DNA from 2 places in the Lysinibacillus sp. KU-BSD001 genome. Region 2 is predicted to be linked to the other one. Evidence: riboswitches for the same ligand, from Rfam matches in the RefSeq annotation. Region 2 holds a riboswitch; the other holds the start of a gene.
What was found. Region 2 has a riboswitch for cobalamin ahead of AAGS61_RS09075 (FecCD family ABC transporter permease). Riboswitches for the same ligand answer to the same signal wherever they lie in the genome.
Positions count from the first base shown of each region.

Region 1 (3,205 bases), on a different contig from region 2:
TCACTTCGTAGTTATCACGCATTTTGTACATGCGCTTCATTAAAATACCTGTAAATAGGAAGTATGGCAGCATAATGATTTTTTTCGCCCCAAACTTCACACAGCGCTCAATGCCCTCGTCAACTGTTGGCGTTGCTACACCCATAAACGCACTTTCTACCCAAGGAACGTCAAGCTTTTCCCAAAGTAAGCGTGAAATTTTATAGAAATCCCCGTTCGCTTCTTCATCGCTTCCACCGCGTCCTACTAATAAGATAGCTGTATGTTCATGTTTTTCGTATGGGTCAAAGCCAATTTCTTTTAACCGTTCCAATAAAATTTCAAAAATTCCCGCATGAATCCCAATCGTTTGCCCGTACGTGAAGGTGATTCCTGGGAATTGTTCTCTTGCATGCTCAATCTCTGCTGGGATGTGCATTTTAGAATGTCCCGCATGGAGTAGCATGATGGGAATCACATGAATCTCCTCTGCGCCCTTTTCCACACAAAGCTCGATCCCGTCTTCAATATTCGGTGAAGCGAATTCTAAAAAACATGTTTCTACTAAAATAGCAGGGTCGATTAAGTAGGTTGTACGTTCTATAAACTCACGTACCTCATCATTTCCAGCCTCTACTCTGCTGCCATGCCCAACGAATAATATCGCTTTTTTTGTCGCACTGGATTTTTCTTTTCGTTTTAATACTTTCGTTTTCGATATACCTTTTGTAAAAGTGGGCGTTGCTTGTGCTAAACCATTTTGCGTCATATTGTAAATCATGTGCTGGTCTTCCACTTGACCTGTTACAATATCTCTTCCTACTTGCTCATCTTGTACGCTATACCATTTTCCTTCTGGATAGGAAATAACGACGCATTTATCCTTACAACGGCCGTTACAACGTGTACGTGATGTATGAATCATTTCATCTAGATTGTTTTTTGTAATTTCATCTCGGATAGCAAGTGTCACTTCTTCAGCACCTGCACCCATACATGTACTACCGTTACAAATTAACAAATGGCGTTGCATCCCTTGTAAATTCCATGTTGTCATGTTGTCAGCTCCTTTTTTGGCTCCCACGAAATGACCGCGGCATAAAATGTATGGCGATAATGCACTCCGTCTGCATCCTGCTCAATAAACGGCGCTAATGAATCAAGTACATGCTCCGTTGAAAAGTCCGTGTCGATGATTTTTTTACTTTGTGCAGCAACTAGCGCTTCCATTGTCGGATAATGATACGTACGCTCCAGTTGAATCATCTCGCAATCAGCATAAATCTCAAGTTGATACAGCATATTTAAAATTTCAATATAATCGCGGCGTGGGTATTTAATCGAATAGCCGTATTTTTCATCTAATATTTTGTAATGCGGTTGAATCGGTCCAGTTGTCAGGCCGATAATTGCTCGCTTTTTTGCTAGTGCATTCATTTTCTTGAGCGTGTCGAGCATCTCGTATATGCGGTAAAAACAATTCACGCCTAACACGACATCATGTTGCTCCAGCGCTGCTTCTTCCCATTTCGCATGCATAAATGACACATGGTTCGCTCCTTCAAAATACTGGGCTAAATAAGAAAGCACACTTTCAGAACCGTCCACACATGTTAATCTCGCTACATCCTCTGCTAGTGGAAATGTATAATTTCCCCATCCAGGACCGATTTCAATGACGGAATCTTCCTGTCCAATATACTTTTTCATCACTTTATAAATCGGTATAGCATGGGCTTCGGTTTGCTTGTACGCTTTTTTTTGCATCGACTGTGCCCAAAAGGCTTCCTCTAGCGAATCATCTACCATTCGCTCTGGCATATTACCGTGCCAATCAAGCATCCCTTCCTGCCATAGCTTTTCAAAATCAATTGCTAATGGTCCTTTCAAGTTACGACCTCCTTTAAACAAAGAAAGGGGAGCCAGAAAGTTAAAGCTTTCAGGACCCACCCTTTACCTTTTGATTAATGTCTACTCAGAAATATTGCAAAGCAAGCACTATCATATGTAGTACAATGCTTCCCATAATCCCGTGGGTACATTTCGTGTTGATTTGGCAGGTCTCCTGACTTCACATCCTCACAAGACAAATCCCTTCCCGCATACGCAGTGGTGTCGATTTGTTGCTCCGTTTCACAGTGGCGGGTACCGTGGTGAATTTGCATCACACTTCCCTATTAAGTAGTTTTCACTACACCAAACAACATGTTATGTAATTAATGTATATAAAAGCTCCATATTAAGGTGGCGACGCACATGCACATCAAGCATTTCATAGGCTTGTTCGCGACGCTCTGCTTCGGATTGCACGGCTGTATCAATTGTTGCTAATCCTTTTTCAAGACGAATTCGATTAAAATAATTTCTTGTGAACTGTCGGTTATGGAAAATTCCATGCAAATACGTACCAATCATGCGATCATCGTCACTTCTAACGCCATCTGTTCGACCGTCATGCAATTGCACAAAAGGTTTCACTAAATCGTTTGCTCGTGTACGTCCTAAATGAATTTCATAGCCTGTTACCTGTTCGCCAGTAGACAGTTGGCCTGATACTTGAACCGTTTGTTTTTCTGCTACAAAAACCGTTTCTAACGGTACTAACCCTAGTGTTTTAGTCCGACCACCACTTGCTTCAATCGCTTCCTCATCGATTAATGTTTCCCCAAGCATTTGATAGCCACCACAAATACCAAATATATACGTACCCTTTTGTACATGTTGCTGAATCGCCTGTGCCAGCCCCGTTTTTTCAAGCCATTCATAGTCCTCTACCGTATTTTTTGTCCCTGGTAAAATAATAACCGTTGGATTTTTAAGCTCTGCCACAGATTTGACAAAGCGTACACCTACTTGTGGCTCGTCCATTAATGGGTCGAGATCGGTAAAGTTCGAAATGCGCGGGAAACAAATGACCGCCACATCGATTGGAAACTCCTCAGCTTGTGGTTTTTTTAGTCGCAAGCTCGATAACGCCATCGAATCCTCTGCCTCGATTTGCACATCGATATGTGGAATTAAACCGAGCACTGGAATATTCGTATATTCCTCTAACCACGTAATCCCGCTATCAAGTAGCTCCTTCATCCCGCGGAATTTATTAATAATAATGCCTTTTACACGTGCTCGCTCCGCCTCATCTAACAACATCAACGTACCGACGATCGACGCAAAAACGCCACCTCGTTCAATATCTGCCACTAAAATAACTGCCGCATCCGTTTCA
Region 1 is NZ_JBDQZI010000008.1:151,408-154,612, reverse strand. Features, by position in the region: gene AAGS61_RS13270 (CbiX/SirB N-terminal domain-containing protein) at 1-1,036, opposite strand, end outside; gene AAGS61_RS13265 (class I SAM-dependent methyltransferase) at 1,033-1,869, opposite strand; cobalamin riboswitch at 2,017-2,195, opposite strand; gene AAGS61_RS13260 (cobyric acid synthase) at 2,188-3,205, opposite strand, start outside.
Region 1: it holds a riboswitch for cobalamin, as region 2 does, so the genes downstream of both, AAGS61_RS13265 (class I SAM-dependent methyltransferase) here and AAGS61_RS09075 (FecCD family ABC transporter permease) in region 2, are expected to answer to the same signal.

Region 2 (3,205 bases):
TTTTTCACAATTTATTGGACCAAACACTTCAAAGTGGATGGGGTGGATATATGGTGGAGAAATCATTGTGGCAGTGGGGCTTTGGTTTATTTTATTAGCTATACTTATTTCAAATAGTTTTTTTAGAAAAGTCTATCAACAGTACATGCATTGGTTTGACCGTGTTCTAGGTATCATTTTAATTATTTTTGCGGTTACTATTTGGATAACGGTGTTTTAAAGTTCAAAGTGGATGTAAGAATTGACGATGAGATTATCTACGGAGAAATAGGTCCCTTGAAAAGAAGGATAAAAATTCAGCTTAATTAACTAAACATGTTTCAGAATTTAAGTTTGTGAATGTATACAATTTAAAGTAACCGAGTGTATTAATTGAATAAGCTAAAGAAAAAAGCCGCTTCCTTACCTTATAGGAATTATAACACCGTCCTAAAATAGAACGGTGTTATCTAACCTGGCTATATTTTTGCTTAACACTCACATTGTTCAGTAGGTAGATTTGGAGACGTTAAAAGTGTAGTCGGGAAATTCATAGTCTTCCATGCAGCTATACCACCACTCAACTCTTTCACTTTATATCCATTTTCTAAAAGAATAAGGGCAGCTTTTGCAGCTGTATTGCACCATACATCCCAGCAATATAAAACGATAATTTTTTCTTTTGGAATTTCTGAAAGGTGATTCTCTAACTCAACTTGGGGTATTTCTACAGCCCCGTTGATTTTTTCTTTTTTTAGATGAGGCGGACCATTCCGAACATCTAGCAATACATACTCATCTGGATTTTGTTTACTCGCTTGCATATAATCCATTGGGCTAAAAGTAGACTCGATACGATTTTTAAAAAATTCAATTTGATTCATTTATGATTCCTCCTGATTTTTAAAAATTTTTATTAAAAGATCTTTTAATAAACGGGCTTCTTGGTCACTTAAAGGGGAGAGTATTTTCTTTTCAGATTGCTCTAACGTACTCCAACAGTCTTCTAAAATCTGTTTTCCTTTATCTGTAATGGTTAAGCAATAGGATCTTCTATCTTGCGGGTTTTTAGTTCTCGTTAAATATTTCAGTGCTTCCAAATGGTCAATAAAACTAACCATTGTTGTTCGATCAATTTTTAGTTCGTCTGCGATTTCCTTCTGGGAGGAATTTGGTTTTTCATCGATTTTAATAAGAACACCATATTGTTTCACGTTAATATCATAAGGTGTTAACTTTTGAGAAAACTCCATTTCAAACAGTTGCTCCACTTTTCCCGTAATAAATCCATAAGATTTAAAAATTCTACTCAATTATAGTCACCTCTTCATTTAATCATTATTTATGATAATCAGTATAACTGATTAATTTTCGAAAGGCAAATCGAAGGTAGCTTCAATTCTATTAAGCTAGAATTACAACTAATATTCATATAAATGAAGAAAAGAATGACATTTTTAATATTGAAGAATAAGTTTAGCTAAAATTGAGTGTGCTTCAGCAGAAGGGCTTTAAGTAGAACTGAAGTATTGTATAACGATTTTAGTTGTGGACATTTATGTAAAAATTCACTTGCTTTATCTGGTGGTTATTTAAGATAAAAAAATACTATTTATATACACGTAATATTCAGAATTTATTAAAACTATTGTGAATTATGATAGATTCTGTTACTGTAAGAATTACAAAAAAATATCATATTATTGGTGCAAATACTATTTTGTTATTTGCTTAAAAGGGAAGTCGGTGCAAATCCGACGCTGTCCCGCAACTGTAAATCGGAGTAACTCACAAATGCCACTGGGAAACTGGGAAGGCTGTGAGGCGCGTTGATGATGAGCCAGGAGACCTGCCAATAAATAGTAGAGCATTTACATAGAACCACGAGGATGGTTGTAGTGAGTAGGGCAAATATACCCTTTATTTCGCTATGACAATCTCCTTGGATTCAAGGAGATTTTTTTATTTGTCTTTATAAGCTGCGGGAACAAAGAGAGAAATAAAACCTTTGAAAGGAGCTTAGTGTGCAGAAAAAAGGAAAGATTCATTTTGGTTTTCTTGTGGCAATTTTGCTCATTGTTTTGATGATTTCCACAACAATAGCCGTTATCATTGGTTCTGTTTCTATTACACCTGGGACCGTTTGGCGGGTTATTTTATCGCATGTGCCGTGGAATGTATTGGGGATTGAAGCGGACTGGAGCCGATCACAAGAAATTATTATTTGGCAAATTCGGACACCCCGCGTGCTATTAGCGATGGTCGTCGGGGCAGGACTTGCGATTTCAGGTGCAGCGATTCAAGCACTTGTGCGGAACTCGATAGCGGATCCGTATATTTTAGGGATTTCATCTGGTGCTTCTGTTGGTGCTACAGCGGTAATTTTACTTGGGGCCTTTTCCTTTTTAGGGATGTATGCGCTATCATTTGCGGCCTTTATCGGGGCAACGGTTGCGGTTGTCATTGTCTTTTTATTATCAAGAGTCGGGGGACGGGTGTCTGTCATTCGTTTGTTATTAGCCGGGATTGCCGTGTCACTTGTGCTATCTGCCATGACCAACTTTATGCTCCTCATGTCTAAGGAAGAGGGCGGGATCAAAGCGGTAATGCACTGGATGATGGGCAGTTTAGCAGGTGCGAAGTGGAGTAACTTAATGCTGCCGATTATTGTATTTGTCGTTGTGTATGTAGTATTACGCATTCATGCGCGTCATTTGAACTTACTATTACTTGGAGAAGAATCGGCACTCACGTTAGGTGTGAACCTAGAGAAGTTTCGTTTATTACTCATTTTATTGGTCTCACTTTTAACAGGGGTGCTTGTTGCTGTCAGTGGTGCCATCGGATTTATTGGCTTAATTATCCCGCATGTTGTCCGCATGCTCGTTGGTTCCAATTATAAATTTGTTTTACCCATTAGCGCTTTACTCGGCGCCATTTTCCTCGTTTGGGCAGATGCATTAGCACGGATTATTATTGCGCCTGAGGAAATGCCGATTGGGATTATTACGGCATTATGCGGTTGTCCATTTTTCATTTGGATGCTGCGCAAACAAACCTACTCATTTGGGGAGGGTGAATAAATGGTATATGTGGCACAAAATCTTTCTTATGCCATCGGACAAGCAACAATTCTCCAGAATGTGTCTGTCCATGTGAAAGAGCGTGAATTGGTAGGGTTGATCGGCCCTAATGGTAGTGGCAAATCGACATTATTAAAAAATAT
Region 2 is NZ_JBDQZI010000005.1:8,522-11,726, forward strand. Features, by position in the region: gene AAGS61_RS09060 (LysE family translocator) at 1-220, shown strand, start outside; gene AAGS61_RS09065 (rhodanese-like domain-containing protein) at 471-863, opposite strand; gene AAGS61_RS09070 (MarR family winged helix-turn-helix transcriptional regulator) at 864-1,292, opposite strand; cobalamin riboswitch at 1,667-1,850, shown strand; gene AAGS61_RS09075 (FecCD family ABC transporter permease) at 2,064-3,062, shown strand; gene AAGS61_RS09080 (ABC transporter ATP-binding protein) at 3,063-3,205, shown strand, end outside.